DNA from 4 places in the Sphingomonas sp. CFBP 13733 genome. Region 3 is predicted to be linked to each of the others. Evidence: riboswitches for the same ligand, from Rfam matches in the RefSeq annotation. Region 3 holds a riboswitch; each other region holds the start of a gene.
What was found. A riboswitch is a leader RNA that binds a small molecule or an ion and turns the genes downstream of it on or off. The one in region 3 is predicted to bind cobalamin.

Region 1: another riboswitch for cobalamin. It lies ahead of IFT71_RS18235 (TonB-dependent receptor); the one in region 3 lies ahead of IFT71_RS03125 (DUF1636 domain-containing protein).
Region 2: another riboswitch for cobalamin. It lies ahead of IFT71_RS13185 (TonB-dependent receptor); the one in region 3 lies ahead of IFT71_RS03125 (DUF1636 domain-containing protein).
Region 4: another riboswitch for cobalamin. It lies ahead of cobW (cobalamin biosynthesis protein CobW); the one in region 3 lies ahead of IFT71_RS03125 (DUF1636 domain-containing protein).

The regions. Positions count from the first base shown of each region.
Region 1 covers NZ_JACYUP010000007.1:58,675-66,648, forward strand. The annotation lists gene IFT71_RS18215 (carboxylesterase/lipase family protein) at 1-575, opposite strand, end outside; gene IFT71_RS18220 (LysR substrate-binding domain-containing protein) at 554-1,444, opposite strand; gene kdgD (5-dehydro-4-deoxyglucarate dehydratase) at 1,476-2,414, opposite strand; gene IFT71_RS18230 (PepSY domain-containing protein) at 2,914-4,404, opposite strand; gene IFT71_RS18235 (TonB-dependent receptor) at 4,358-6,529, opposite strand; cobalamin riboswitch at 6,698-6,938, opposite strand; gene IFT71_RS18240 (WD40/YVTN/BNR-like repeat-containing protein) at 7,101-7,974, opposite strand, start outside.
Region 2 covers NZ_JACYUP010000004.1:138,047-146,020, forward strand. The annotation lists gene IFT71_RS13170 (ATP-binding protein) at 1-1,190, opposite strand, end outside; gene IFT71_RS13175 (hypothetical protein) at 1,421-1,705, shown strand; gene IFT71_RS13180 (hypothetical protein) at 1,824-2,957, opposite strand; gene IFT71_RS13185 (TonB-dependent receptor) at 3,085-5,175, opposite strand; cobalamin riboswitch at 5,425-5,663, opposite strand; gene IFT71_RS13190 (catalase) at 5,886-7,586, shown strand; gene IFT71_RS13195 (ankyrin repeat domain-containing protein) at 7,660-7,974, shown strand, end outside.
Region 3 covers NZ_JACYUP010000001.1:727,685-735,658, forward strand. The annotation lists gene cobU (bifunctional adenosylcobinamide kinase/adenosylcobinamide-phosphate guanylyltransferase) at 1-497, opposite strand, end outside; gene IFT71_RS03095 (threonine-phosphate decarboxylase) at 600-1,574, shown strand; gene cbiB (adenosylcobinamide-phosphate synthase CbiB) at 1,567-2,505, shown strand; gene IFT71_RS03105 (cobyric acid synthase) at 2,493-3,983, shown strand; gene cobS (adenosylcobinamide-GDP ribazoletransferase) at 3,951-4,667, opposite strand; gene IFT71_RS03115 (histidine phosphatase family protein) at 4,664-5,242, opposite strand; gene cobT (nicotinate-nucleotide--dimethylbenzimidazole phosphoribosyltransferase) at 5,239-6,252, opposite strand; gene IFT71_RS03125 (DUF1636 domain-containing protein) at 6,249-6,665, opposite strand; cobalamin riboswitch at 6,763-6,949, opposite strand; gene IFT71_RS03130 (ABC transporter ATP-binding protein) at 6,971-7,756, opposite strand; gene IFT71_RS03135 (FecCD family ABC transporter permease) at 7,750-7,974, opposite strand, start outside.
Region 4 covers NZ_JACYUP010000004.1:539,239-547,212, forward strand. The annotation lists gene IFT71_RS15035 (HoxN/HupN/NixA family nickel/cobalt transporter) at 173-1,210, shown strand; cobalamin riboswitch at 1,371-1,587, shown strand; gene cobW (cobalamin biosynthesis protein CobW) at 1,725-2,774, shown strand; gene cobN (cobaltochelatase subunit CobN) at 2,780-6,079, shown strand; gene IFT71_RS15050 (cobalamin biosynthesis protein CobG) at 6,076-7,200, shown strand; gene IFT71_RS15055 (precorrin-8X methylmutase) at 7,200-7,829, shown strand; gene cobI (precorrin-2 C(20)-methyltransferase) at 7,835-7,974, shown strand, end outside.

The sequences.
Region 1 (7,974 bases), on a different contig from region 3:
TTGTCGCGCACCCATTGCAGCGCGAGGACGATGTCGAGATTGCCGACGTTCCCCGACTCCGCCGGCCCGCCAAGCTGCGCGAGATACGCGTAGCCGAGCGCCGCCAGCCGGTGGTTCAAGGTAACGACCACCACGTCGCCGCGCCGCACAAGATTGCCGCCATCATACAGCGGATCGGACCCGGACCCGTGCGCATGCGCGCCGCCGTGGATATAGACCATGACCGGCCGGCGCGACGCGTCGAGCGCAGGCGTCCAGACGTTGAGGAACAGGCAATCCTCGCTGGTCGCCTCGGTGGCCTTGGTCTGTGGCGAGGCTGCGCCGTAGCGCGTCGCGTCGGCAATGTCGTTCCACGGCGTCGGCGGCACCGCATGTGCAAACCGTCGCGCCCGCGTATCCGCGCCGTAGCGCACCCCGCGAAAGACCAGCACGTCCCGGTCGACCGTCCCGCGCACCCGCCCGTATCGCGTCGTCGCGACGGGGCTCGCCGGTGTACGCGCAGCAACCAGCGCCGGTGTCGCTACGAGCCCGGCGAGCACCGCGCGCCGGTCGATCACGCCGCGGTTTCGGCGCACAGTCGCCGCATCGGCTCCAGCGCCGGGTTACCGTTGTCGCGCCGCCACGCCATGTGCAGCTCGACCGGCTTCTCGGGCTCGGTCGCAAGCCGGCGGAATTGCACGTCGTTCATGTGCAGCCCCGATGCGGATTCCGGCACGATTGCCGCGGCGAGGCCGGCATGGACGAGCCCCAGCATCGAATGGATCTGCGTCACGTGCTGGACATAGTGCGGCGACACGCCGGCCGCGTCGAACAGCCCGATAAGCATCTGGTGGAAATACCCCGCGCCCTGCCGCGCATACATGATCAGCGGCAGGCCATCGAAATCACCCAGTTCGAGCACCGCCTTCGCCTGTCGCGGATCCCCCGCGGGTAGCGCGACGACGAGCGGCTCGACCTGTACGCAGACGGTGTCGAACTCGTGACGATCGAGCGGCGGCCGCACGAAGCCGATGTCGATCAGCCCGGTCAGCAGCGCATCGACTTGGTCGGTCGTCACCATCTCGCGCAGTTCGAGGTCGATATTGGGCAGGCTCGCTCTCGCTTGCGCGACGATCTGCGGCACCAGATTATACCCCGACACCGCGGTGAAGCCGATCGCTACGCGTCCCGCATCGCCCTTCGCCACGCGCCGCGCCGACAGCGCCGCACTCTCCGACAGCCGGACGATCCGCCGCGCCTCGATCAGGAACACGCGACCGGCGGGCGTCAGGCTCACCTGCCGGCTGGTGCGTTCGAGCAGCGTCACGTCGAGGATCCGCTCGAGCAGCTGGATTTGTCGGCTGAGCGGCGATTGCGTCATGTTCAGGCGCTGTGCCGCGCGCCCGAAATGGAGTTCCTCGGCGGCGGCGACGAAGCAGCGAAGCTGGCTGAGTTCGAACATCATCGCCGCACTATCCGTCGGTTTTCGCCCGCTGTCACGCCGCCTTGGCAAGAGCGGTGGGGGCGACCTTCTCGATCAGCACGCGGAGCCGCTCGTCCTCGGCTGCGGACAAATCGGTCAGCGGCGAGCGCACCGGCCCGGCATCGCGGCCGACGACACGCATGCCCGCCTTGACGATTGACACCGCATAACCGCGGCCCTGGTTGCGCAGCGTGATGTAGGGCAGCACGAAATCGCGCAGCTGGTTCAGCACCTCGACCCGGTCGTCGGCGCGCACGGCCTTGTAGAACGCCAGCGCCCATTCGGGCAGGAAGTTGAAGATCGCCGACGAATAGGTCGTGACGCCCATCGTTAGATACGGCGTCGCGAACGTTTCGGCGGTCGGCAGGCCGCCGATATAGGTCAGCCGGTCGCCCATTCGCGCATAGACGCGCGTCATCAGCTCGATGTCGCCGACGCCGTCCTTGAAGCCGACGAGGTTGGGATTGCGGTCGCACAGCCCGGCCAGCGTATCGTCGTCGAGGATCGCATTGTCGCGGTTGTAGACGATCACGCCTAGCCCGGTCGCCTTGCAGACCGCCTCGACATGCGCGGCAAGCCCCTCCTGCTTCGATCCGACCAGATAGGGGGGCAGCAGCAACAGGCCGTCCGCGCCGGCCTTCTCCGCATCGCGTGCGATCCCGGTGGCGATCGAGGTGCCGTAGCCACAGCCCGAGATCACCGGCAGACGTCCGCCGGCTTCGGCCACCGCGGCGCCGACGACCTGCGCGACTTCGGCTGGCGTCAGCGAAAAGAACTCGCCCGTGCCGCCCGCCGCGAACAGGCCGGACAGTTCGTGCTCGAGCATCCAGGCGCAATGCTTTCGATACCCGTCCTCGACGAACGCGCCGTCGGCATCGAAATGCGTGACGGGAAACGACAGTAATCCGCCGCCAAGGCGCTGCGCCATCTCAGTCGGGCTCATGGTCGTCATAACGTGCATCCCCTCGATCGTTTGGTCCGCGCTCGTGTCGCAGCCATGTCGAGGATCTTGGTAGGTTGCGTGGCCGTGCGGGTCCAAACCAAAGGCGCGCTCGATCAATGCGCGTAGTAGCTCGATCTCGTTGGGGCATGATCTTCCTACCGCGCGAGGCTTGGTAGTATGTGAATTCGATCGCAATCTTGACACTATTTATCGGCGGAATCGAGACCGGACGACAACCCACGGATGGTCGGGCAATCGGCGTTCCCAAATATGTCACTTCACGACTGCCATGGCTGTTTGTCTTCCATGTGGACCGTACAGAAAGCGGAGCGAGTTGACGTCCAACCAAATAAACGAATGGCCAACGCAGGAAAGCGGGAAAGACCGCGCGAATGTCGGTGTAATCTTGTTTTGAGGACCGCTGCCGCCTTTCGTGCAAATATGAACCAGCGTCCGAAGTTGGGAAGTGAGGGAAGAGGCCTGAACGTCTGCTTGTGGGTCCGCCCAGTCATCGGATAAGTCTTTTCCACCCAAGCCAGATACCGCTTATTGATGTCACCACACCGGCGATCGAGAACAGCCAGATCAGTCCATCCCAGGCCGGCCGGTGCAATGTCAGCGTGTTCAGATCCCATCTGTGGAGGAGGTCGAATACCCAGCGGTACGCCCTCTGTCGTTCATCGACCGTCCGGAGAACTTCCCCGGTAGCGGGATCGACATAGAACCAAGTCTGCGCCGGATCGGCAAAACGCAGCCGCAACACTGGTAGACGCGGTAGCATCCCGACCGCATACCAGTATGCATCGGGCGCCGTCAGGCAATCGACCGAGAGTAGCGGCGCGGAGCTCTCCAGATGACGTACGGCCCTCACGATGGCCACCTCTGTAGCTTGGGATGGCGCGAGTGTGACCGCATTCAACACTACTCGCCGCCCGTCGTGATAGGACAGCAGGACGAGGGGGGTTCCCGCATGGTGAGTCAACTGCGCTATCACCGCACCCTCGCCTGCTATGCGGAGCCGGTCGAGTGCTAGGTCCGGCATCGGATCAGATGCCTGATAGATCCGCACAGCCGCATCGTCTGGCTTCGTCCCGCGAAACAGATGGCCGGGATCGACCGACAGCCATCCGCTGAAGATCCAGGCGATCAGGAAGATACCACCCACCAGCCCCGCGACATGATGCCACAGCATCCAGCCGTCGTAGGGCGTCATTCGCCCGCCTTTGAAGCGCCGTGCGCCAATGCGGGTCCGCAGGATGCCGATCCACATCCCCGCGACCGCCGCGGCGATGCAGGGACCAGACACCCATAGCACGACCTGACGCCAAGCCGTTTGATCCTGTCTTAGAACCGTCGGATAGAGCCAGTGCGGCACCGAGCCGAGCCAATTCCAGAACCGCTCGCGACGGGTGGTCACTTGAAAGACGGTGCCCGTATTCGACGACACATAGGCCTCCGTGCCGGACGCGTCGGCAAGCGCAACCTTCCAAAGTGGACGGTGTCGATCGAAGCCGCCAGCAACCGTCCACTGATCCCGGGTCAGCCGTTCTACGTGCCTCGTCGGTGCGTTGGCAAAGCGGCCAGCGACCCGACCGGCGTAACGAGCATCGACTGGCCGCAGGACGGTACCGCGACTGGCGGCGAGAGTGGTGTGCGTTCCATCCCACCCGGTCACGCGCCAGACAGGCGCGCCGTCGCGCATCTCGAGGAACAGCTCCTGCGATAGCCGTCCGCCGTCCAGCGGGGGCGGCACGTTCACTGCTGCCCAGTCGATCGCCTCGCTCCCAGCCAGCTTATCGGCTGGCGAGAGGGAGGGATAAGGCACGTAGACCATCACCAGCCCGGACAGAAACCACATGGCGAAGAACAGGCAGCTGGCGATGCCGATCCAGCGATGAACGAGGTACAGCCAGCGCCGGGCAGTCTTGCCAAGCGCCGGCCGCCTGAGGGCGTTAAAAGCTGGCACGAAGCGAAACGTCGACCGAGCGGGGACGGCCAAGGACCCACTGCTGATTGTTGTACGTGTTTAGCGCGTAGGCCCGGTCAAACAGGTTGTAGCCGTGGATATTGACCGCCAGGCGTGGTGTCACCGCAAAGGAAAGCGTGGCATCGACCGTGGTGTAGCTGGGGACGCGGAAGCTGTTGGCGTTGTCCGAATAACGACGCCCGACGTAGCGCAGCCCGGCGCGCGCCTGGAGCGAGCGCGTTGCGTTCAAACGCAGCCAGAGATTGGCAAGCGTCTCGGGGACGTCTGGCGGGGTGTTGCCGTCGAAGCTCGAGCCGCCGGAGACGAAGTCGTCGAACGTCGCGTTGAGCACGCTGCCGTTTGCATCGATCCCGACGCCGTAGGGCAGATCGAGCGATACCGCGGCCTCGATCCCCCTGGCCGATCGCTGGCCGACCTGCTCGACCGGGCTCGTCGGGGTCAACTGTGCCAGCAGGCGTTTCTTGACTATGCGATAGGCGGCGAGGGTGGCGGTGCCGCGACCGTCGAGGAACACCGCCTTGGCGCCGACCTCAACTTGGTCGCCGACCGCGTTGCTGAACTGAACCTGCCCGGTCGAATAGGTGGTCAGCGTCCCCAGAGGATCCACGCCGGTGGCATACTGCGCATAGAGCGACACCGTCGGGATCGGCTGATAGACGCTACCGACCCGCCAGGTCACGTTATGCAGCCGCTTGTCGAGCGCGAACGTCTCGGTGCTGACGCCGCCTGGATAGTCGATCGACCAGCGGCGGATCTTGTCGTGCTCGTAGCGCACGCCACCGACGATCGAGACATGCGTGCCGAGTTTCAGCCGGTCCTCGGCAAAGACCGCATATTCGGTGGTGCGCGTACGATAGCGCGGTGCGATCCCCTGCGTGTCGACGATCGGACCTGGATCGAACGCTAAAGGATCGACCTCCGAAACCTGGGGGTCCGAACCGAAGTTGTGGGAGTAGGTGAGTTTGATGAGGTTGACGTCAAAGCCCACGACAAAGTCGTTGCTGACGCCATCGGCGATGCCTGTCCTGAGCGTCACGCTGCCCTGATCGCCCCATTGCGTCTGATCGTGGACGATGCCGGTCATGTCGGTGCGCAGGATGCGCCCCGGTGTGCCGGTGTTGCCGCTGCCGTTGGCGCAGACGCCGTCCGCGGCGATCCAGCAATAGGTTTCGAGATTGAGCCAGGAGCGTTTGGAGGTGAGACGATAGGCCTGGTTGCTGACGGTGACCGCATCGCTCGGCGTCCAGTCGACCTGCAGGCTGGTACGGTTGTCGCGGTAGCGGATAAAGCCATCGCGTGTGTTGTAGTTTCGCTCCCCGATGCGGTCGTCGAGCCGTCCTTCGATCAGCGGCGTGCCGAAATAGCGCATCGGCTTCTGGTCGCCGTAATCGTCCCGTGCGGTGACGACGAGCGTGTCGGTCGGTGCCCAGCGCAGCGTGCCCGAGACGGCATGGCTGCGCGACTGGCCACGATCGACATAGCCGTCCGATCGGCGATAGCTGCCGTCGATGCGATAGGAGAGGCGCTCGGTGATCGGCCCGCCTGCGCCCGCCGCGACATGGAAGCTGTCCTGCGAGCCGTAGCCGATCTCGCCCTCCACGTGCGTCCGCTGCGTATCGGGTTTACGCATCAGGACATTCACCGCACCGCCCAGCGCGCCCTGGCCGTAGAGCACCGAGGCTGGGCCGCTCAGGATGTCGATCCGCTCGACCATCCACGGATCGGTCGGAAAGGTGATCGTGCCGGCAGCCGGGAACAGCCTTATACCGTCGATCAGCTGAAGCACGGATCCCTGGCCGCTGAAGCCGCGCGCGGCGAGCGCGGTGCCGCCATTGCCGGGGTTTCCAGCGTTGCTGATGCCCGGTGCGCGGCTCGTCGCGTCGATCACCGACAGGTCGCCGCGCGCGCGGATCGTGGCGCCATCGATGACCGAGATCGTCGCGGGGGTCTCGAGCGGCGTGAGGCCCAGGCGGCTGCCGGTCGCGTTCGGCGTGGTGAGCGTGTCGCGCGCCTGCTGGCCGACAACCAGAATGTCCTCATTGTCCGAGACAGGCAAAGACTGAGCGTTGAGCGGTGCTGCGAAAACAGGTGACAGCAAAGCCCCCGCCACCGCGAGGCGAGACAATAGGAATGGCATTACGGTAATCCCCGGGGCGTCGAGCGAACCCGGCAGGGACCTCCCGCGAACGGCCGACATCCGCGCCAGCCGGACGCGATTGCGACCGGCACGCATGCCCGTGCGGTCCCCACCGCACACGTCGTCGCTCGACGGAGTACCGTGCCGCGGCCACCCCCTGGGCCAGGCAAGAGCGACCAGACGCCGGCAGGTCTCCTGGCTCACGGGTCATCACACGATGCACGGCCTTCCCAGGCCCTCATGACGAAACGTCTGGCCCAGTGGCTGCTCCTTCCTTTGCAGGAAGAAGCGAAATGCATCGCGCTCGCCGCTTACAGTTGCAGGGACAGCCTCGGCTTCAGGTGGCAAACCACCCTCACCGCGTTCCCTATTAAGCCCCTTTCGGGGCACCGACGCGATCATGCCGACCGTCTCCAGCGGAGCAGGTCAGCGGGGACGGTGTATCCTGACGAAGACGATCCGGCAATTGGTCGACGCGACGATCGCAAAAGTCCAAACGGAGTGTCGGTGCCCATTAACGAATGTCGGAAGTTGGGAAGCGACAGATGCGTCGAGAACGACCGGAATTGGGTCAATGCGCTCCGGCACGCACGGGTTGCGGCAAAGGATCTCCGTAGAAGATGCCTCGGCCATCGGTCGCCAAGTAGACGCGGCCGAAGAGGCGAGGATCGCCCGTGATGACTCGGTATCTAAGACCCCATTGATGCGCGTCGTCGTTAATCCGAAACCAGCGCGCGCCCGCGTCGGTCGAGCGCCACAGCCCGCCCAACGTCTTCGTGACCCCGAAGGCATAGAGAGTCGGCACGTGCCCGCCGGGCGCCGCCTTGCCGAGACCGAAGCTCACGAAATACATGTCACGCAACAGCGGATTGGCTGGCGTGGACGCCACGAACGTTCGGGCTCCGTCGCTAGTGTGGAAGAAGCGGCCGCCTAGGATCAGCCAGAGCTCGTTGGCCGTTCCCGGCGTTGCCGCCGCCATTGGTTGAAACTCCCGTGCCGCCGGGCGCGAGCTGGCAATGCTGGCCGGGAGTCCCTGCGCGGGTGCCTGCGTGAACGTCTTCGCCCCATCACGACTGACGAATATACGCGCACCAGTATAGTCGATCGCGTACCAGGCAAGGGGGTCGACCTTGTCGGCGACCGCATAGGTGCGTTCCGGTAAACCCTTGGGTCGCCACCAGATCCGCCCCCTATCGGCCGTGGCGAGCGTCACTAGCCCAGACACCAGGAAGGTGCTCCCATCCGCTGAAACAGTGATCGGTGCCTGGCCATCGGCGTCGATCCGCCGTGGCGCGGCGGGCCCGATCGCGATTGGCGACGCCAGCATCTTATGCCAGCTGCGGCCTCCATCCTCCGACCAGCCGAGCGACGCCCCCTCAGGATCGGGAGAATAGCCTGATGCGCTCCGAACGATGATCTTGGGCACCACGCCGGCATAATCGACA
Region 2 (7,974 bases), on a different contig from region 3:
GCCGTGACGGTCTCGACCAGCGCGGACAGGGGCAGGGCGCTGGGTTCGTCGACCGATCGACCGCCGAAACGACGCAGCCGGCGGACCAGCGTGGACAGCGCCGCCGCCTTGCGGTCGATCAGCGCAGCGGTCTGGGCGATGTCCGGATCGGCGGCGACGGTGATCTCGTGCAGGTGCTTGGCCTCGATCGCCAGCGTCGAAAGCGGCTGGCTGATCTCGTGGATCACCGCTACCGACATGGCGCGCAACGTCTTCAGCCGTTCCGCCTGGAACAGCATGCGGTCGCGGCGCGACAGGTCGCTCTGGGCCCGCGCCTGCGCATCGGCGAAGCTGCCGGCGAGGTAGCCGACGACGACGATCGATGCGAGGCTCATGTGCAAGGCGAGCCGTTCGGCGACGGGCAGGTCGGTCGCGGTAAAGGGCAGGACGATCGCCGCCACGATCACGATCGCGCACCAGCCTGCGGTGCGGCCGAAACGCAAACCGATCCAGGCGACCGCGAGCAGCGCCGGGGCGGCGGGGACGCCCAGCCCGATCTCCGCCAGCAGCGTGCTCGCGGCGATCGCTGCGCCGAGGACGACGGCCGCTTCGGCCAGTCCGGCAAGCTGGCGCAGCGTCGGACGGTGCAATGCCCGCGGCCGGTACTGCCAAGCATGGACCACCCAGAGCAAGGGCGGGGCGATCAGCAACACGCCGAGCAGGTCGCCGACGACAAAGCCCGTCAGCGATGCCACCGTCTGACGAAGGCCCGAGACGCCCGTCAATTCGGGACTGAACAAGGTCCAGGGCAGCGCCGCCATGGTCGCCGCGACCGGCGCGGTGACTGCGGCGAGGCCGAGCGGCATCGGCGCGACGCCGAGGCTCGATTGCGACCGCGCCGCGACGTGGCGGACCAGCCAGACGACGATGCCATAGGTCAGCGCGGGCCGGGCGACGCCGTTTGCCGCGGTCAGCCAGCCGGCCTGGCCCGGAACGATGATGCCGGCGATCGTCTGCACGATCAGTTCCGTCGCCATCACCGCCAGCGTCAGCCGCGGGCCACGGCTCCACAGCAGCGCCAGCCTGACGCCCGCGGCGGGATAGAGCAGCGAGTAGAAGCCCTGACCGCCCCAGCCTGCCGCGGCCTGGTGCGCGGCCGCGAACGCCGCTGCATAGCCGATGAGCCAGGGAAGGTCGGCCAGTCGTGGCACTGTTTTGCCGGCTACGGCACCAATCGAGAGGCGGGGCGGAGAGGGAGGCAGCGGCATTGAGGGCTGCCTAGCCGCATCCGGCGCCGATAGGCCATCGGGGAAATTCCCGGGTTTTCGGCGCGGCGGCGATGGCCATGATGATCGCGAGCCAGCCCCGGGAATGTATCGATGCCAGCCCATAGTGTCTCGCGATCGCGGAATCGTCACCGCGTAACGGGCGCAGCCGTACGATGACGGAAGGACCTGATCCGGTTCACGCGGTGCGCGAGCTCTGGTACCAGGAGGATGGCAGCGTCATCGTCTACAGCCATCAGGTCGTGCCGCGGCGGTGGTGGAACCGCCTGACGCGGCCGATCGGCATGATGCTGATCGTGCTCGCCGTCGCGTGGCCCGCATTGCTGCTATCTCATGGATTGACATGGCTGGGTCTGGCGTTTGCCATTGGCGACGTGTGCGTCGTATTCGTCGGCCGCGATCTGATCCTGTGGGGGGACAAACGCTGGAGCGATTCATAGATGACCGCGACTAGACGCGGAACCGGAAGGTCTGGGTAGCGGGGCATCGCGTGCCCTGACGGGCTTGTCGCTCGTCAGGGCACGCGATCACGGGCTTGTCGGCCCCAGGGCCGGCGGGTCAGTCGCCGGGGAGGGCAGCACCGGCGACTGCGAACAGATCCGCCGCGGAGTGGCGGGACAGGTCGATCGGAAACGCCGCGCTCATCGATACGCCCGCCGGCGCGTCGTTCGCATCGAAGCCGAGCGCGCGGCAGGCCGTCACGCTTGCCTTGGTCCTGCAGGCAAGCCCGCCGCCATGTGCAAAGACGTTCAGAAGTACCCGGCGTGCGTGCGAGCGCGGCCGGATGCGCAGATCGGGAACGTCGGTATAATAGATCTCCAGCGCGCCGGGGCAGAGCCGGGCGAGATCGTCGAGCAGCGCCTCGCGCTCGTTCGGTGCGGCGGTCGGTTCGGTGCGCAGCGCCTCCTCGTCACCGTCGGTTTCATCGTCGGCCTCGCTCTCTCCGGCCAGATCTTCGACGGCGGGTGCGGGGCGGTCGGCGAGCAGCCGGGCGAGCCGCTCCTCGAACGCGACCGGATCGACCGCTGGCGCGTCGCCGGGTTCGGTGCCGTCGTTGCAGGGCGGCATGAACGCGGCAATGAGATCCCGCTCGATCGGCGCGAGCCAGTGCTTCTTCACCCATGCGCTCGGCCGCTGCCCGGGCTCGGGGAGAACGGTCGCGGCCAGGTCGCGCGGCAATTGGAGATAGGTGAAGCCGAGGTGATCGAGCATCGTGGCCTCGTTCCCCGGCCCGAACACATCCCAGTGTGCGGCTGCGAGCTGCGCCTTGGCGAAGGTGCAGCTGCCGCCCTTGCGCTGGAGAAGCGGGCTTTCATCGCCGTTCAGCGCCAGCATCGCGACGATCGTCTCGATCGGTCCGTTGGGCTCTGCGGCGGCGAGCGCATGCAGATGCTTGAGATGCCGACGGGCGAAGGTGACATAGGGCGAGCGCAGCGTCTGATAGGTGACGTGCTTCTCCCAGCGCTCGAGGACCGATCCGCCAAAGGGCCGCTCGGCCTTGCCGGCATACAGGCCGACATAGACGAGCCGGTCGTCATGGAACATGCCGTAGATGCCAGGCCCGCGCAGTGCCTCCGGCTCCCCCGCCCAGGGTGCCCGCGGCACGGCGCGCAGGTTCATCCATGCCGGCTTGCCGAGCGTGGGCGGCACGGGACGCAGGGTAAACAGCTCGGAAGCCCGGTAAAACGGCATGCGCAATGTCTCCTTATGGGGTGGCCATGCGGCTTAGGCGGGCGCGCGCGCGACCGGCTATCCGGGGTTTTCCCGGGGGGCGACATCGCCGGCGGCCCGTCCCGCGGGCTGCCGGTCACGGGGCGCGCTAGAAGCCGACGCGAAGCGAGACGTCGACCGCGCGGGGACGGCCGAGGACCCATTGCTGGTTGTTGTATGTGCTGATCGCATAGTCCCGGTCGAACAGGTTGTAGCCGTGGATGTCGACCGCGAGCCGTGGCGTCACTGCATAGGAGAGCGTTGCATCGACCGTGGCGTAGCTGGGGACGCGGAAGCTGTTCGCATTGTCCGAATAGCGGCGTCCGACGTAGCGCAGCCCGGCGCGTGCCTGGAGCGCGTGCGTCGCGTTCCAGCGCAGCCAGAGATTGGCGAGCATCTCGGGCACGTCCGGCGGGGTATTGCCATCGAAGCGCATACCGCCTGAGACGAAGTCGTCGAACGTGGCGTCGAGGATGCTGCCGTTCGCATCGATCCCGACACCGTAAGGCAGATCGAGCGACACCGCGGCCTCGATACCCCTGGCCGATCGCTGGCCGACCTGCTCGACCGGGCTCGTCGGGGTCAGCTGTGCCAGCAGGCGCTTCTTGACGATGCGATAGGCGGCGAGGGTGGCGGTGCCGCGACCGTCGAGGAACACGGCCTTCGCGCCGACCTCGACCTGATCGCCAACCGCGTTGCTGAACTGCACCTGCCCGGTCGAATAGGTCGTCAGCGTCCCCAGCGGGTCCACGCCGGTGGCATATTGCGCATAGAGCGACACCGTCGGGACCGGCTGATAGACGCTCCCGACCCGCCAGGTCACATTGTGCAGCCGCTTGTCGAGCGCGAACGTCTGGGTAGTGGCGCCGCCTGGATAGTCGATCGACCAGCGGCGGATCGTGTCGCGCTCGAAGCGGACGCCACCGACGATCGAGACGTGCGTTCCGAGCTTCAGCCGGTCCTCGGCGAAGACCGCATATTCGGTCGTGCGCGTGCGATAGCGCGGTGCGATGCCTTGCGTGTCGATGATCAGACCGGGATCGAACGCGAAGGGGTCGACCTCCGAAACCTGGGGGTCAGACCCGAAATTGTGCGAATAGGTCAGTTTGATGAGGTTGACGTCGAAGCCCATGACAAGGTCGTTGCCGACGCCATCGGCGATGCCTGTTCGGAGCGTCACGCTGCCCTGATCGCCCCATTGCATCTGGTCGTGGACGATGCCGGTCATGTCGGTGCGCAGGATGCCGCCCGGAGTGCCGGTGTTGCCGCTGCCGTTGGGGCAGACCCCGTCCGCGGCGATCCAGCAATAGGTTTCGAGATTGAGCCAGGAGCGTTTGGAGGTGAGGCGATAGGCCTGGTTGCTGACGGTGACCGCATCGCTCGGTGTCCAGTCGACCTGCAGGCTGGTGCGGTTGTCCAGGTAGCGGATGCCGCCGTCGCGTGTGGTGTAGTTACGCTCCCGGATGCCGTCGTCGAGCCGACCGTCGATCAGCGGCGTGCCGAAATAGCGCATCGGCTTCTGGTCGCCATAATCGTCCCGCACGGTGACGACGAGCGTGTCGGTTGGCGCCCAGCGCAGCGTGCCCGACACGGCATGGCTGCGCGACTGGCCGCAATCGACATAGCCGTCCGATCGGCGATAGCTGCCGTCGATGCGGTAGGAGAGGCGCTCGGTGATCGGCCCCCCTGCGCCCGCCGCGACATGGAAGCTGTCCTGCGAGCCATAGCCGATCTCGCCCTCCACGTGCGTCCGCTGCGTATCGGGTTTGCGCATCACGACATTCACCGCGCCGCCCAGTGCGCCCTGGCCGTAGAGCACCGAGGCCGGGCCGCTCAGGATGTCGATCCGCTCGACCATCCACGGATCGGTCGGAAAGGTGATCGTGCCGGCCGCCGGGAACAGTCTTATGCCGTCGATGAGCTGGAGTACGGATCCCTGGCCGCTGAAGCCCCGCGCCGCGAGTGCGGTGCCGCCATTGCCGGGGTTGCCCGCGTTGCTGATGCCCGGTGCGCGGCTCGTTGCGTCGATCACGGACAGGTCACCGCGCGCGCGGATCGTGGCGCCGTCGATGACTGAGAGCGTCGCGGGGGTCTCGAGCGGCGTGAGGCCCAGGCGGCTGCCGGTCGCATTCGGCGTGGTGAGCGTGTCCTGGGCATGCTGTCCGACGATCAGGATGTCCTTGGTATCGGGATCCGGCACGGACTGGGCGTGGACTTGTGCTGCCAAGACAGGCGACAGAATAGCCCCCGCGAGCGCGAGGCGAGACAATAGGAACGGCATTACGGTAATCCCCCGGGCGTCTAGCGAACCCGGCAGGGACCTCCCGCGAACGGCCGACATCCGCGCCAGCCGGACGCGATTGCGACCGGCACGCATGCCCGTGCGGTCCCCACCGCACACGTCGTCGCTCGACGGAGTACCGTGCCGCGGCCACCCCCTGGGCCAGGCAAGAGCGACCAGACGCCGGCAGGTCTCCTGGCTCACGGGTCCTCGCACGATGCACGGCCTTCCCAGGCCCTCATGACGAAACGTCTGGCCCAGTGGCTGCCCCTTCCTTTGCAGGAAGAAGCGAAATGCATCGCGCTCGCCGCTTACAGTTGCAGGGACAGCCTCGGCTTCAGGTAGCGAACCACCCTCACCGCGTTCCCTATTAAGCCCCTTTCGGGGCACCGACGCGATCATGCCGCCCTGCTCGGATCGAACAGGTCAGCGGCGCCGGTCTATCCCGGTCACGGCGGTTCGGCAATCGCCCGGGGCGAGCGGCGCGATGGCGGCTCGATCGTCCTGCTCGATTGCTGTGATCCAGAAGCTCCGTTTGGCGCGATGCGCGTCCTCGATCAGGAGGCGGCGGTGCCGCACGCTCTGTGCGGGGATGCCACGCTGATGGCATGCAGGATTAAGGGATCGAGATGAAGAACGTGAAGAGCCGTCAGGCCGTGACGGCGATGCTGCTGGCTGCGGCATCGGCGGGTGCCATGATTCAGCCGGTCGCCGCGCAGACGGTGGCGCCGGCCGAGACGCAGGCGGAAACGCGCATGACGACCGCGGCGGCACCGTCCAGCGCCGGCAAGCCCGCGCTGGCGCAGGCCGGGGTTGCCGGCACCGTCGAAGCCAAGGGTGATTCAGCCAGTGCCGCCGCGCCTCAGATGACCCGCGACAATGGTGCGCCGATCGGAGAGAACCGCCACTCGAAGGCGGCGGGCGATCTTGGCCCCGTCCTGCTTGAGGACACGACGCTGATCGAGAAGCTCGCACGCTTCGACCGGGAGCGCGTGCCCGAGCGCGTCGTCCATGCCCGCGGAACCGGTGCCCACGGCGTGTTCACCGCGACCGCGGACATTTCGAGCATCACCGGTGCATCGCTGTTCATGCCCGGCAAGCAGACGCCGGTGTTCGTCCGCTTCTCGACCGTGATCCACCCCTCGGGCAGCCCCGAGGGCATGCGGGATCCGCGCGGCTTTGCGACCAAATTCTATACCGATCAGGGCAATTGGGATCTGGTCGGCAACAACCTGCCGATCTTCTTCATCCGCGACGCGATCCAGTTTCCGGACATGATCCACGCGCTCAAGCCCTCGCCGGTGACGAACAAGCAGGACCCCAATCGCTTCTTCGACTTCTTCTCGGCCACGCCCGAGGCGACCAACATGCTCGCGCATGTCTATTCGAACCTCGGTACGCCGGCATCCTACCGGACGATGGACGGCAACGGCGTCCATGCCTTCAAGCTGGTGAATGCCAAGGGCGAAACGGTGTTCGCCAAGTTCCGCTGGATTAGCCGCCAGGGCGTGCGCAACCTGAACGGGGCACAGGTGGCGACCGCGACCTGGAACTACCTGACCGACGATCTTTATGGCGAGATCGGCAAGGGCAACTTCCCCGTCTGGGACCTGATGGTGCAGACGATGTCGGCGTCGGCGTTCGCCAAGCTCGACTATAATCCCTTCGACGACACCAAGGAATGGCTGGGCGTACCGTTCCGCAAGATCGGCGAGATGACGCTCAACAAGGTGCCGACCAATTTCTTCGACTATACCGAGCAGTCGGCGTTCGCACCGGCCAACCTCGTGCCGGGGATCGAGGCGTCGCCGGACCGGATGCTGCAGGGCCGGCTGTTCTCCTATTCGGACACGCAGCGCTATCGCATCGGCGCCAATGCGATGCAGTTGCCGGTCAATCGTCCGCTCGCGAGTGTCGTCAACAATTACCAGGACGGCCAGCTCGACCACGCCAACCGCGCGTCCGACGTGAATTACTTCCCGGCGGCGACCGCGGCAAAGTCGACCGATGCCCGCTTCCGGGCCGCGCCCTATGGCATCGACGCGACCGTCGATGCGAAGCCGATCGCCAAGACCAACAACTTTGCCCAGGCGGGCGAATTCTACCGGGCGCTCAAGGCGCAGGACAAGGCGGATCTGGTGACCAACCTGGCGGGTGATCTCAATGTCGTGACGTCCGCACGGACGAAGACGATCATGGTCAGCTACTTCTACCAGGCGGACAAGGACTTCGGCACGCGCCTGGCAACCGCGGTGAACGTTCCGATCGCCGACGTGTCGCGCGCGGTGGCGGACTATCGCGCCGCCAACCCGGGCCAGGGCGCCCGCTGATCCCGGGGCAGGGGGTGCGCCACGACGCGCGCCCCCTGCCATGGCAGACTTCAAGGAATCGAGACCGACGATGCTGACTTATCTTGCCGCGCTGCTCGCCGCGGCCGGTCCACAGGCCGCTGTGACCGAGCGACAGACGCCCCCTGTGGCTGCAGCCTTGCCATCACCCGAGCGTCGCCAGCAGCTGCTGTTCGAGGCGGCCCGGCTCGGCCGCACGGACATGATCGATCCGCTGCTCAACGCCGGCGCCGACATCAATGCCTATGATGAGCGCGGTTTCACGCCCCTGATCCTGGCGGCGTATAACGGACAGCTAGCTACGGTCGACGCGCTGATCGGCAAGGGCGCCGACGCCTGTCGCCCCGATCGTGACCAGGGCAACAGCGCG
Region 3 (7,974 bases):
TCGACCGTCTCGACCGCAGCCGCGACCCGCTGGTTGAGCATCCCGGCCAGATCGCGGAACCGCCGCGCCATCGCATTGTCGGGCACGATCCCCATCCCGACCTCGTTGGTGACCAGCACCAGCCGCCCCTCGACGCGACCGATCGCATCCAGCAATGCGGCGATCGCCGTCTCCGCATCGGCCTCCGCCAGCATCAGGTTCGACGCCCACAAGGTCAGGCAGTCGACCAGTATCACCCCGTCCGGCGCATCCGCCTCGGCGATCGCCGCCGCCAGCTTGAGCGGCGCCTCGACCGTCCGCCACCGTTCGTCCCGCTCCGAGCGATGCCGCGCGATCCGCTCGGTCATCTCGCCGTCGAACGCCTGCGCGGTCGCGATATAAACGAGCGCGTGGCCACCTGCCGCCTCTGCCCCCGCCTCTGCCAAAGCCTGCGCATGGCGGCTCTTGCCCGAGCGCGCACCGCCGGTCACCAGCACCGTCTTTCCAAACCCCTGCACGCCCGTCTCCTCCATCGCCTCTTGCGCTATCCCCGGCGAATGGCGAAGGCCAGCAGCAACGCCGCGGCATCGCCGGCGCAGGGGACGCACGTGCACGCGCTGATGGAACATGGCGGCCGGATCGACAGCGCGCAGGCGCTGTACCCGCACGCGCCGCGTCCCTGGCTCGACCTGTCGACCGGGATCAACCCCTGCGCGTGGGAGCCGCCCGCCGATCTCGCGATCGACCTGCGCAGCCTCCCCTCGCCCGCCGCGCTCGCGGCGCTCGAGGCGGTCGCCGCGCGCCATTTCGGCGCCGACCCCGCGCGCGTCGTCGCGCTGCCCGGCACCGAGATCGGCCTCCGCCTGCTCGGCGCGCTCGGCGTGTCTTCCCCCGCCCGCCATGTCGGCCCCAGCTACGCGACGCATACCGCAGTCTTCCCCGCGCGTATCTCGATCGACAGCCTGACCGACGAAGCGGCACATGGCGGCACCATCCTGCTCGCCAACCCGAACAACCCCGACGGCCGCCTGGTCAGTCCGGACGCGCTTCGGCCAGTGATCAACGCGCTCGGCGAGAATGCAGGCTGGCTCGTCGTCGACGAGGCGTTCGCCGACACGCTCCCCGACGCCGGCCTGGCTTCGCATCTGTCCGCAGAAGACCGCGTCATCCTGTTCCGATCATTTGGAAAATTCTTCGGCCTCGCGGGCGTGAGGCTCGGCTTCATGATCGCACCGCCTAGCATCGTCGCGCGGGTCCGCGACCGTCTGGGCAGCTGGCCGATCTCCGCCACCGCGCTCGCGATCGGCACCGCCGCCTATGCCGACCGAGCCTGGATCGAGACGGCGCGGAAGCAGCTCGTCACCCGCGCGGCCGCGCTCGACGCGGTGCTGCTCCGCCATGGGCTGACCGCGACGGGCGCCTGTCCGCTCTTCCGCCTCATCGCAACAAACGACGCCAAGTCGCTGTTCGAACGTCTTAATATGGCGGGTATCCTGACGCGTCCCTTCACCTATGACCCCCGCTGGCTCCGTCTCGGCGTCCCGGCCGACGCGGCCGCGCTGGCGCGTCTAGACGCGGCGCTCGCGCATGGCTGACCCCGTCGCGCTCATCGCCCTCGCACTCGACGCCGCGTTCGGCTGGCCGGAACGGCTCTACCGCCGGATCGGTCATCCCGTCGGCGCGATCGCCGCGATCATCGGCAGCCTCGAAAAGGCGCTCAACCGTCCGTCATGGCCGGACGTGACGCGCCGCATCGCCGGGGTCGCGACGCTCGTGATCACGCTCGCGGTGACGGGCGGGATCGCCTGGGGCGCGATCTGGCTGCTGACGACCTATCTCGGCGGCTATGCCTGGATCGGCATCGGCCTCCTCGCCGCCCCCGGCCTCGCGCAGCGCAGCCTCAACGATCACGTCGCCCCGATCGCCGCCGCGCTCGGCAAGGGCGACGTGCAGGGTGCGCGGATCGCGGTCGGCAAGATCGTCGGTCGCGACACCGACCGGCTCGACGCCGCCGGCATCGCCCGCGCCGGAATCGAAAGCCTTGCCGAAAGCTTCTGCGACGGCATCGTCGCGCCGCTGTTCTGGCTGCTGATCGGCGGGCTCCCCGGGCTGTGGATCTACAAGGCGATCAACACCGCCGACAGCCTGATCGGCCACCGTGAGCCACGCTGGCGCGCGTTCGGCTGGGCATCCGCACGGATCGACGATCTCGCCAACTGGATCCCCGCGCGGATCAGCGGCGCCTTGCTGTGTCTCGCCGGTCCCGGCGGCTGGCGCGTGATGCGGCGCGACGCGCGCAAGCACGCCTCGCCCAATGCCGGCTGGCCCGAAGCGGCGATGGCGGGCGTGCTCGACCTCCGCCTCGCCGGCCCGGTCAGCTATGACGGCGTCACCCAGCTGAAGGCCTGGATCGGCAGCGGTCGCCCCGCCGCCACCGCCGCCGACATCGCCCGCGCGCTTCAGGTCTATCGCCGCGCCTGCCTGCTGCTCTGGATCGTCACGGGGGCGCTGCTGTGGGTGCGGTGATGCTCCAGGGCACCGGCTCGGACGTCGGCAAGTCGGTGCTCGTCGCCGGCCTCTGCCGCGCGCTGGCCAATCGGGGGCTTTCCGTGCGCCCCTTCAAGCCGCAGAACATGTCGAACAACGCCGCCGTCACCGCCGATGGCGGCGAGATCGGCCGCGCGCAAGCGACCCAGGCGATCGCCGCGCGCACCGCTGCAACCACCGACATGAACCCCGTTTTGCTGAAACCGCAGGGCGACCGCAGCTCGCAGCTCGTTGTCCACGGCAAGGTCCGCGGCATCCTGCGCGCGAGCCGCTGGCGCGAGGGGCGCGAGGGTCTGATGGACGACGTACTCGCCAGCTATCACCGGCTCCGGGCGCAGGCGGACATCGTCGTCGTCGAGGGCGCGGGCAGTCCCGCCGAGATCAACCTGCGCGCCGCCGACATCGCAAACATGGGCTTCGCGCGCGCCGCGGGCGTCCCCGTCATCCTGATCGGCGACATCGACCGGGGCGGCGTCATCGCCTCGCTCGTCGGCACGCGTGCGGTGATCGATCCCGCCGACGCCGCGATGATCCACGGCTTCCTCGTCAACAAGTTTCGCGGCGACCCCGCGCTGTTCGACGACGGCTATCGCGCGATCGAGGCGCGGTCGGGCTGGCGCGGCTATGGCGTCATCCCCTGGCTGCCCGAGGCCGCCCGCCTGCCGAGCGAGGACGCGGTCATACTCGAACGCCGCCCCGGTCACGGCCGGCAGGACGGCCAGGTCGTCATCGCCTGTCCGATCACCCCGCGCATCGCCAATTTCGACGATCTCGATCCGCTGCGGCTCGACCCCGACGTCACTTTGGTCATGGTCCCGCCCGGCGAACCGATCCCCGACGCCGACATGATCATCCTCGCCGGCTCCAAGGCGACGATCCCGGACCTCGCCTTTCTGCGCGCGCAGGGCTGGGACATCGACATCCATGCGCATCGCCGCCGCGGCCGCCCGGTGCTCGGGCTTTGCGGCGGTTATCAGATGCTCGGCCGCAGCATCGCCGATCCGGACGGGCTGGAGGGTCCCGCCGGTATCGCCCCCGGGCTCGGCCTGCTCGACGTCGCGACGATCCTGTCCCCCGCCAAGACGCTCGAACGCGTCGCCGGCACCGCGATCGGCGCACGGTTCGACGGCTATGAGATCCATATCGGCAAAACCACCGGCCCCGACACCGCGCGCGCGCTCACGACCCGCGACGATGGCCGCCGCGACGGCGCGGTCAGTCCCGACGGGCTCGTCTCCGGCAGCTATGTCCACGGCCTGCTCGGCCTCGCGGATCAGCGTCGCGCCTGGCTCAGCCGGCTCGGAGTCGATGCGGTCGGGCCCGATCATGCGGCGTCGATCGACGCCGCGCTCGATGCGATTGCCGAAACGCTCGAACGCCATCTCGATATCGACGCGCTGATCGCAGTGTCGAAGCTCGCGGGGTCAGACGCGGCCGGCAATGGCAAGCGCGACTAGCATCCCGGTCTCGACGAATTCGATCCCCGCGCCGTGGCAATCCCCCGATACGCCCCCGACCCGCCGGATGAGCCACCAGCCGAATAGCGCGATCAGTGCAGGGGCCCCTGCAACGGCATGCACAGGCACCCCTAAACACCCTGTTACGCACCCCCAAAAGACCAGATCGTGCACCCTGATCTTCCCTGCCACCATCCCTCCCAGCCCGCCCTCCCGCAGCAGCGGCACCCACCGCGCCCAGCACAACGGCCCGATCCGCGCGAGCATCGGGACGACGATCACGACCGCCCATCCCTGACTCGAAACGGCATGCAATAAGACAAGTTTTGCAATAAGTTGCAGCGCGATCATCACAACGCCGAAGCTGCCGATATGCGGATCCGCCATCACCGCGATCAGCCGGTCGCGATTGCCATGCGCGGCACCCAGCCCGTCTGCCAGATCTGCCAGCCCATCCAGGTGCAAAGCCCCTGTAATCGCTACCCAAATTACCAGCGCGGCGAGCGCACCGGTCCACGGATCGACCTGCGCGCCGACCCACCCCGCCGCCGCGACGACCACCCCGATGCACGCCCCGACGACCGGATACCACCGGATCGCCGCAGCAAAATCCTCAGCGTCCGCAGCAACTTGCGGCACCGGCACGCGCGTCAGGAAGCCGAAGGCGACGATCAGCCGCTTCACGAAACCGGATCCGTCTGCAGCGCCACGATCTGCGCCGTCCGGTCCGGCCAGATCCGCAATGTAATCAACGCCGCATAGGGCAAATCGAACGCCCAGAGCTCGCGCGACCCGAACCCGCACAGTGATTTCAGCGCCGCCCGGATCGCCCCGCCATGTGTCACGATCAATGAGGTTTCAGGTGTAAGGTCTTCGATCGCATCGGTAATTCTCGCGACCAGATCGCTCCACCGTTCCCCACCCGGTGGCGGTGCACCGTCCGGATCGTCCCAAAACCGCTGCAACGCCGCAGCTTCGATCTCCGCCGTAGCCAGCCCGTCCCAATCCCCGAAATCCAGCTCCCGCCACCGCGCATCAGTCGTCGGAGCCAGCCCCCGCTCCCGCCCGATCGCATCCGCGATAGCCTGCGATCGCCTGAGATCAGAACAGACGATCTGCTTGAAACTCAGCGGTTTTACCCGCGCGAAACAGGCCACCAGCCCCTCCGCCGTGACCGGACTATCGGTCCGCCCCAGCATCCGCCCGGTCAGTTTAGGCGCGCCATGGCGCAGCAGGTGGAGCAGAAACGGCCCACTCACGCCACCGACACCCCCGCCTCGGCAAACGTCGCCATCCCGTCATGCGCCGCCAACGCCGACCGAATCACTCCCACCGCAACCGCCGCCCCGCTTCCCTCCCCCAGCCGCATCCCAAGTCTCAGTAAAGGCTCGAGTTTCAGCGCTTGAAGCAATCGCTCATGCCCCGGCTCGGCCGAACAATGCCCGGCAATGCAATGCTCTGTGATGCCGGGATACGCCGCCGCAATCGGCGCGATCGCCGCCGACGAGATGAATCCGTCCAGCACCACCGGCACCCCCGCCAGCCGCGCCGCCACCACCGCGCCAGCGATCGCGACGATTTCACGCCCCCCCACGCGCCGCAACGTCTCGAACGGCGTACGCGGGCAATCATCATGCCGCGCAATCCCCGCCTCGACCACCGCAATTTTCCGCGCGATTCCCGCCACATCAACCCCCGTCCCCGGCCCAACCCAGTCCGCGGCGGTTCCGCCGTAACTGCGCAGACACAGTGCTGCGGCCGACGTAGAATTCCCGATTCCCATCTCCCCCACGACAAGCATGTCGAGCCCCGGCACGACGACGTCGGCGCCAATGTTGAGTGCGACGAGACACGCGGTTTCGTCCATCGCCGATGCCGTCGTGAAATCCGCCGTAGGGGTTTCCAGATCGATGTCGGCGATGATCAGCTCGAGCCCGACGGCATCCGCCAGCGCATTGATGGCCGCGCCCCCATGGCGGAAATTCTCGACCATCTGTGCGGTCACGGAAACCGGGAAAGCGCTGACCCCGTGCACCGCAACGCCGTGATTTCCCGCGAAAATTGCCACCCTCGCGCGCTCGAACCGCGGCCGCTCGCGCCCCTGCCAGCCCGCCATGAAGACTGCGAGGTCTTCAAGTCGGCCGAGTGATCCGGGCGGCTTGGTCAACTGTGCTTGCCGCAGCGATGCGGCCCCTCGCGCGGCTTCGTCTGCCGCAGGAAGGGCCTCCAGCGCCGCCTCGAACGCCGCGACCGTCGGGAAAAGCGTCACTGCGCGACATAGCCGGCGGGGGGCGTCCGGGTGATGAAATGCCCCTTGATCCCGGCCGGCCACTGGCGGAACGGCACCTGCCCCTCCGCACTCTCCGCATGCAGCACGGCATAATCGAGGATCGCGCGCGCCGCCTCCTCATCCGGGGTAAAGCGCCCCAGAACATAGCCGATTTTTGCCGGGCCGCGGACATGGATAGTGCAGAAATCCTGACAGGCGAACAGGCACGGCATCGCCTGGACCGCAATCCCGGCATAGCGCGGATCACTCGCCTGGACCGCCTGCAACGCCGCGACGAGTCTCGCACCGCCGCGCATGCCCTCGGCATCGTCCTTCGCATCGGTGGACGCGCGGCAGGTGCTGCAGGCGACGACGGCCGCACCGTCTTCGGCGGGAACCAGTAGATTTGGCATTGAAACCCCATGACATACGCGCCCGCGGCACAGGCCGCAGGCTGGTTATGTCGTCGCGCGGGTTTACCCCCGTCCGCTCGGCGCACCCTGGCCGGACGAAAGACGACTGCGACGGGCAGGTCTCCTGGCTCACGGGTCACAGCCCTTCGCGCCGCCTTCTCGGGACCGGGATCCCAATGGCATGATGGCACGATGGCTCGCCGCTTACAGTTGCAGGGGCAGCCGGGGTTCTCCCGTTCCCTTTTCATCCCCGTCGCCGGGGAACCTGTCGCGGTCAGAGGGATAGGCCGGGCGAGCGGCCCGGGTCAATCGCCCTGCGCGCTGTCACGCGTCAGCGGTACCACGACCGGTACGCCCTCGATCGATCCGAACCACGCCCGAACACCATAGGTTTCACGCAGCCGCGCCGGCGTCAGCACTGCCGACGGCGCGCCGTGGGCGACGAGCCGGCCCGCGTCTAGCACGAGGATGCGATCGCAATAGCGTGCGGCGAGCCCCAGATCATGCAGGACGGCGATCACCAGGACACCCCGCGCGGCCTGCGCCCGCAGGATCTCCATGACTGCGATCTGATGCGCGGGATCGAGCGACGCGAGTGGCTCGTCGACGATCAGCGCCGGCGCCTCCACCGCGAGCGCCCTTGCCAGCAGGACGCGGGCCCGCTCGCCCCCCGAAATCTCGGTCGCGACACGCGCCGCAAGCATGGTCACGTCCGCCGCTGCCATCGCACGGGCAATCGCATCACGATCCTGCTGAGAAATGCGCGACAACGGTGCGAGATGGGGCAAGCGGCCCAGCGCGACGAGACGTTCGACGCTCAGCGGCCAATGAAGACTTTGACCCTGCGGCAGATACGCGACCGTCCGCGCAATCTCACGTCGCGAGCGCTCCGCCAGCGGAACCCCGTCGAGCAGGATATCTCCCGTAGCGGGAACCAGCCCGAGAAGCGCCTGGACCAGCGTCGATTTGCCCGCCCCATTGGGGCCGACGATCCCGATGAGCGCGCCGCCCTCTGCCGAGAAACTGACATCGTCGACCACGACCCGCCCTGCACGGCGGACGCTGAGGCGGTCCGCGGTGAGGGCTACCATAGCCGCCGCTCGCGCATCAGGTGGACGAGGAACACCGGCACGCCGAGAAACGCGGTGACGACCCCGAGCTTGAGTTCGTTCGACGTCGGGATCACCCGGACCAGCACGTCGGCAAAGGTGAGCAATGCGGCCCCGCCCAGTGCGGAGGGAAGCAGGATCGCCGACGGCGAACGATCGGTCATCGGCCGGACGAGATGCGGGACGATCAGGCCGATGAA
Region 4 (7,974 bases), on a different contig from region 3:
TCCAGGGGGTGGCCGAGGCACGGTGAACGCCGTCTGAGCGACGACCATGCGGCGGGGGCCGCATCGGCGACGCATGCCGGCCGCTCAGGGCGTCCGGTCGGCGCGCGTCCCGGTCGTTCGCGGCAGGCCCCCGTCCTCGTCGGACGCCGGGGATGTGCCAATGACCAAGATCATGACCGGGCGGACCGCCGGTCGTTCGACGCGACACCGGATCGGCTGGATGTTCGCGATGCTGGTGGCGGCCAATATCGCCGCCTGGGGATGGGCGTTCGCGCTGTTCCAGGCGCAGCCGCTGATGCTGGGCACCGCGATGCTCGCCTGGGGGCTGGGGCTGCGGCATGCGGTCGACGCGGATCATATCGCGGCGATCGACAATGTGACGCGCAAGCTGATGCAGGACGGGCAACGGCCGATCGGGGTCGGCTTCTGGTTCGCGGTCGGTCATTCGGCGATCGTCCTGATCGCCGCGGTCGGAATCGCGCTGACCGCGAGCGCGCTGGCGCAGTTCGAGGCGTTCAAGCAGGCGGGCGGGGTGATCGCGACGCTGGTCTCCGCGCTGTTCCTGTTCACGATCGCGGCGATGAACCTGATCATCCTGCGATCGGTGTGGCGGACCTTCGGCCATGTCCGCGGCGGCGGGCGTTATGTCGAGGAGGATCTCGACCTGCTGCTCGGCAATCGCGGGCTGCTCGCGCGGCTGTTCCGGCCGATGTTCCGGCTGGTCACGCGCAGCTGGCACATGGCGCCGCTCGGCTTCCTGTTCGGGCTGGGGTTCGACACCGCGACCGAAGTCGCGATTCTCGGCCTGTCGGCGAGCCAGGCAGCGGACGGGCTGTCGATCGGCACGGTGCTGGTGCTGCCGGTGCTGTTCGCGACGGGCATGGCGCTGGTCGACAGTGCCGACGGGGTGGTGATGCTCGGCGCGTATGAATGGGCGTTCGTGAAGCCGATCCGCAAGCTCTATTACAACATCACGATCACGCTGATCTCGGCGATCGTCGCGATCGCGATCGGCGGAATCGAGACGCTCGCGCTGCTGGCATCGAAGCTGGGCCTGAGCGGGGGCGTGTGGGACGTCGCTTCGGCGCTGGGTGAGAATTTCAACGGGCTGGGCTTTGCGATCATCGCGCTGTTCGTGGCGTGCTGGGTGCTGAGTTTCGCGATCTACCGGTGGAAGCGGTTCGACGAGATCGAGGTGGTGCGGGGGTAACGAGCAGCGTCGTCATCCCGGGCTCGACCCGGGACCCAGGGCCAGGCAGCGCATTACGCGTAGCTCTGGGTCCTGACTTTCGTCAGGATGACGGAGGTCAGGTGCATTGGCACAGTCGCCAAACTCCTCTAAACCCAACCCCGAGGTTTGGTTCTACCGAACCTCAACAGATCGCGCCGGTGCCCTTCGGGGCTTGAATGGGAATGCGGTGCGGGAGCTTTGCCTCCCAATGCCGCGGCTGTCCCTGCAACTGTAAGCGGTGAGCGAGACGCACAGGCCCCCGATGCGGGGGCAGCCACTGGGTCACGAGACCTGGGAAGGCGTGCATCGAGCTTCGACCCGCGAGCCAGGAGACCTGCCAGCGTCATGGTCGCTCTTGCCTTGATCCAGGGGATGGTCGCGGCACGGTACTCCGTCTGAGCGACGAACGCGTGCGGCCGTCAGGTCGTGCGCGCGTGTGGCTGCGGGCGTGCGTCCGTCCGTGGCTGTCGTTCCGACGCCCGGAGAGTATCGCATGACCGACCCCCAGCCGACCCTGGCCAAGATTCCCGTTACCATCGTCACCGGGTTTCTCGGCGCGGGCAAGACCACGCTGATCAGCCACCTAATCCGCAACGCCGGGGGCCGGCGGCTCGCGGTGATCGTCAACGAATTCGGCACGCTCGGCATCGACGGCGATATCTTGAAGGGGTGCGCAATCCCCGATTGCCCGGCCGAGAATGTCGTCGAGCTCGCCAATGGCTGTATCTGCTGCACCGTCGCGGACGATTTCATCCCGACCGTCGAGACGTTGCTCGCGCTCGACCCGCGGCCCGACCATATCCTGATCGAGACGTCGGGGCTCGCCCTGCCCAAGCCTTTGCTCAAGGCGTTTGACTGGCCCGCGATCCGGTCGCGGATCACGGTCGACGGGGTGATCGCGCTGGCCGATGCGGAAGCGGTCGCCGCGGGACGGTTCGCGCCCGACCTCGCCGCGATCGAGGCGCAGCGTCGCGCCGATCCGAGCGTCGATCACGAGACGCCGCTCGCCGAGGTGTTCGAGGACCAGCTTGCCTGTGCCGACCTGGTGCTGCTGACCAAGGCGGATCTGGCGGGCGAGGCGGGGGTCACCGCGGCGCGCGCGGTGATCGCGGCGGAGTCCGCGCGTGCGTTGCCAGTGATCGCGCTGACCGACGGGGTGATCGATCCGCGCGTCGTGCTGGGGCTGAACGCGGCGGCGGAGGACGATATCGCGGCGCGGCCGTCGCATCATGATGGCGCGGACGATCACGAGCATGACGATTTCGACAGCATGATCGTCGACCTCGGCGAGATCGCGGACCCGGCGGCGCTCGCCGCGCGGATCGAGACGCTGGCGCGCGACGCCGACATCCTGCGCGTGAAGGGCTATGCCGCGGTGACGGGCAAGCCGATGCGGCTGCTGGTGCAGGCGGTCGGGGCGCGGGTGCGGACGCAATATGACCGGCCATGGCGCGCCGACGAGGCGCGGCAGACGCGCCTGGTGGTGATCGCCGAGCATGACCGGATCGACCCTGCAAGGATCCGGGTCGCGCTTCAGGGCTGACGACGATGCACGTCGTCTTCCGCGAAAGCCACGGGCTGGAGGAAAACGCGGTCCCGCAGGACCTCGCGCAGAGCCCGGCGGACCTCGTCGTCCTGTCCTTTTCGGACGGGGATCTCGGCGCGTTCGCGGCCGGGTGGCGGCGTGCGGCGGCGAACGGGAACCCGCTGCCGTCGCTTCGGCTCGCCAATCTGTCCGCGCTCGCGCATCCGCTGTCGGTCGATACCTATGTCGAGCGGACGCTGGACGGTGGCGCAGGCACGGGCGCGAAGGGGATCGTGATCCGGCTGATCGGCGGGCGGTCCTACTGGTCTTATGGGTTGCAGCAGGTCGAGGCACTGGCGCGGGCGCGGGGGATCGCGCTGGCGGTGCTGCCTGCGGACGGGCGGATCGACGCGCGGCTCGATGCGGCGTCGACGGTGCCGGTGTCGACGCTGCGCCGGCTCGCCGCCTTGTGCGACGATGGCGGCGCGGTCGCGGCGCAAGCCGCGCTGGCGCAGATGGCGCTGGCGGCGGGGCTCTATGCCGGGCCGGTCGCGGGGGTGAAGACGGTCCCCGAGGTCGGCGGGTGGCAGCCGCGGGATGGTGTGACGTGCCTCGCGGCGTTCGCGATGACCGCGACGCGGCCGCGAATCCTGCTGATTTTCTACCGCTCCTACCTGACCGCCGCGGATCTGGACCCGATCGAGGCGCTGCATGCCGGGCTGAGTGGGGCGGGGTTCGACGTCGTCGGGCTGTTCGCGCCGTCGCTGAAGGCGCCGGGCGCGGCGGGGTGGCTGGCGCGTTGGGTCGTCGCGCTCGCCCCGGCGGCGATCGTCAACGCGACCGCCTTTTCCGGCCGCGGCGCGGACGACAGCTCGCCGCTCGACGGGGCGGGGGTGCCGGTGTTCCAGGTCGCGCTGGCGACGTCGGACCGCGCCGCCTGGGGGGGGTCGACGCGCGGGTTGTCCCCCGCTGACCTGGCGATGCACGTCGTCCTGCCCGAGGTCGACGGACGGCTGTTCGCGGGCGTCGCGAGCTTCAAGGAGGACGGCGTCCGCGACGACGCTCTCGGCTATGCTCGGCGCGAGCACCGGGCCGAGCCCGCCCGGATCGCCGCGATCGTCGCGCGCGTCGCGGCCTGGGTGCTTCTGGCGGAGCGGCCGGTCGCGGAGCAGCGGCCCGCGGTCGTGCTGTCGACCTATCCGGGCAAGGATTATCAGATGGCGCATGCGGTCGGGCTTGACGCGCTGGCGTCTGCCGAGGCGATCGTCGAGGACCTGGCGGCCGCGGGTTATGCGACCGGGGAGACTGCATCCGGAGGCCTGGCCGAGGCGCTGGCGACGGGGCGGATCGGGTGGCCGGTCGCGGCGTATCGCGCGGCGCTTGGGGGCTTGCCGGCCGTGTTGCGCGATGCACTCGAGGAAAGCTGGGGGGCGCCCGAGGACGATCCGGGCTGTGTGGACGGCGCGTTCCAGTTCGCGGGAGTCGAGCGCGGGGGCGTGGTGATCGCGCTCCAGCCCGAACGTGGACGGAGCGCGGCGCGGGTCGGCGAGTATCACGACCTGTCGCGCTGTCCCCGTCACGCCTATGTCGCCTTCTATCTGTGGCTGCGCGCGCGGGGGAGCGATGCGCTGATCCATATCGGCGCGCACGGGACGCTCGAATGGCTGCCGGGCAAGGCCGTCGCGCTGTCGGGGGAATGCTGGCCCGAGGCGCTGACCGGGGCGATGCCGGTGCTCTATCCGTTCATCGTCAACGATCCGGGCGAGGCGGCGCAGGCGCGGCGGCGGATCGGTGCGGTGACGATCGGCCATGTCCCGCCGCCAGCCGCGACCACGCGCAGCGGTGCGGGGCTGGGGCGGCTCGAATCGTTGCTCGACGAGTTTTCAACCGCCGACGGGCTCGACCCGGCGCGTCGCGACCGGCTGCAACGCGACATCGCCGATGAGGCGCGCGCGACCGGACTGGCGGCGACGCTGCGGCTCGACGAGGCGGCGAGCCAGGCGGAAGCGATCACGCGGATCGACACGTTCGTGTGCGACGTGAAGGAGAGCCAGTTCGGCGACGGGCTGCACGTCTATGGGCGTGGCGACCAGGGCGAGGCCGAGCGCGACGGGCTGCTGAGCGCGTTGCGGGGCAGGCGGATCGCGGCGGGGCCGTCGGGCTCCCCGTGGCGCGGACGCAGCGACGTCCTGCCGACCGGGCGCAACCTGTATGCGACCGACGCGCGCGCGGTGCCGTCGCGCGCGGCGCATGCGCAGGGCGTGCGGCTGGCCGACGAGCTGGTCCGCCGGCACCTGCAGGACGAGGGCGACTATCCGCGCGCGCTGGTCGTCGACCTGTGGGCGTCGGCGACGATGCGGACCGCGGGCGAGGAGTTCGCGATGGCGCTCCACCTGCTCGGCGCGGAGCCGGTCTGGGATACTGCCTCGGACCGGGTCACGGGGGTCGAAATCCTGCCGCTGGCGAGGCTCGACCGGCCGCGGATCGACGTGACGCTGCGTGTGTCGGGGCTGTTCCGCGATGCGTTTCCCGCGCTCGGCCAGATGTTCGGGCAGGCGGTGCGCGCGCTGGCGACGCGCGACGAGCCCGACGACTGGAACCCGTTCGTCGGCGCTGCCGTCGGTGCGCGCGTCTATGGGCCCGAGCCGGGTCGCTACGGGCTCGGGCTCGGCGATGCGGGCGAGACGTACGGCGAGGCGGCGCGGGAAGCGGCGGGCGCGGCGTGGCTGGCGGCGTCGAGCCACGCGCTCGACGGGGCGGTCGACGACGGTGCGACGCGGTTCGATCCGGCGGGGATCCGCGACCGGGTCGCCGCCGCCGATGCGTTCGTCCATGTCCAGGATTTGCCCGAGACCGACCTGTTGCTCGCCGCGGATTATGCCGCGCACGAGGCGGGGTTCGCGGCGGCGCAGGCGGTTGCCGGGGGTAAGGCCGCGGCGCTGTATCATCTCGATGCGCGCGACCCGGAACGGCCGCGTGCGCGGTCGCTGGACGAGGAGATTGCGCGGGTCGTCCATGCGCGGGGGGCGAACCCGGCCTGGGTCGAGGGGATGATGCGGCACGGGTTTCGCGGGGGCGCGGAGATCGCCGCGACGCTCGACCATATGGCGATGTTCGCGCAGCTGGCGCGGGTGGTGTCGCCCGAGCTGATCGACCTCTATTATGATGCGACATTGGGGCGCGACGCGGTGCGTGCGTTTCTGGAGAGCGCAAACCCCGCGGCGCTGGCGGCGATGACCGCGCGGTTCGCGGCGTTGCACACGGCGGGGCTGTGGCCGACGCGGCGTAATTCCATCCTCGCGCAGCTCGAGCTGCCGGCATGAGCGCGTTCGTCGTCAAGGGATGGTGCCCCGATGCGTGGCGGCCGATGGCGGCGGGCGACGGGCTGCTTGTGCGGATCCGCCCGCCGCTCGGCCGGCTGACGCGCGCGCAGACACTCGCGCTGTGTGATGCGGCAATGGCGTGGGGAAATGGCGAGATTGACGTGACCAGCCGCGCGAACCTGCAGATCCGCGGTGTGACCGAGGCGGGATGGCGGGGGCTGGTCGAGGCGTTGCTGGCGGTCGGGCTGATCGACCCCGATCCGGAGCGCGAGGCGCGCGGCGCGATGCTGGTCGCGCCCGACTGGCGGGACGGGGACGATACGCAGCATATCGCCACCGCGTTGCGCGAGCGGCTGTCCGACCTGCCGGTGCTGCCTGGCAAGGTTGGTTTTGCGATTGATGCGGGCGCTGCACCGCTGCTGACCCGCGCGCCCGCTGACTTTCGGGTCGAGCGCGCGGTGGACGGCAGGTTGCTGGTGCGCGGCGAGGGGCGTGCGGCGGGGGTGGACGTGACGCGCGACACCGCGGTCGACGCGCTGATCGCGCTGGCGCGGTGGTTCGTCGACAGCGGCGGTGCGGCGGCGGGGCGGATGGCGCGCCACGCAGCGGCCGTGCCGGAGCCCGCGACCTTGGTTCCCGCGCCCACCGCGCCACCGCCCGAAGCCGGGGCGCATCCGCTGGGCGCGGCGATCGCGCTCGGCTTCGGGCGGATCGCGGCAGTAGAGTTGCGCGACCGGATCGCCGCAGACCCGGTCACGGCGATCCGCGTGACGCCGTGGCGGATGCTGATCCTCGAAGGCCGTGTGCCGGATAGCGCGCGTGACCAGAGCAGCGTGCGCGCCGGGGTCGACGCCTGTGTCGGTGCGCCCGCCTGCCCGCAGGCGAGCGTCGAGACGCGCGACCTCGCGCGGCGGCTGGCTCCGTTGGTTGCTGGCAGCCTGCACGTGTCGGGATGCGCCAAGGGGTGTGCGCGGGCGCGGCCTGCGGACGTGACGCTGACCGGGCGCGACGGGCGGTTCGACCTTGCCCTGCGCGCGCGCGCGGGCGCGCCGCCGCTGCTCGGCGCGCTCGAACCCGCTCAGATTATCGCCCATTTCTCCCAGCCGTCCGGAGCCGCCTGATGCCCTATGCCTATGAGACCGACGGGGCCGCGATCTATCGCCAGTCGTTTGCGATGATCCGCGCCGAGGCGGATCTCGAGCGGTTCGACGTCGAGGAGGAGCCGGTCGCGGTGCGGATGATCCATGCTGCGGGGCTTGTCCCCCTGGCGGGGGATATCCGCTTTTCGCCCGGCTTCGCACGGACCGCGCGTGCGGCGTTGCGGGCGCGCGCGCCGATCCTGTGCGATGCGCGGATGGTGACCGAGGGGATCACGCGCGCGCGTTTGCCGGCGGACAATGCGGTGATCTGTACGCTGCACACACCCGAGACGGTCGCGCTGGCGAGAGAAATGGCAACGACGCGCTCGGCCGCCGCGCTGGAATTCTGGCGACCGCATCTGGCAGGCGCGGTGGTGGCGATCGGCAATGCCCCGACTGCGCTGTTCCACCTGCTCAATATGCTGGAGGATCCCGATTGTCCGCGGCCCGCGGCAATCATCGGCTGTCCGGTGGGTTTCGTCGGAGCGGTCGAATCGAAGGATGCGCTGTGGGCAGCGCAGCCGGTGCCGTGCGTGATCGTCGAGGGGCGGCTGGGCGGCAGCGCGATCACCGTCGCGGCGATCAACGCGCTGGCGAGTGCGGCGGAATGATCGGCGTGGTGGCGCCATCCGCGACCTTGGTGCCGCCGCCGGGACAGGTGGTCGTAACCGGCACGATTCACGGCGTCGGACTGGGGCCGGGGGCGTGCGACCTGATGAGCGTGCGCGCGGATCGGCTGGTACGCGGTGCGCGCCA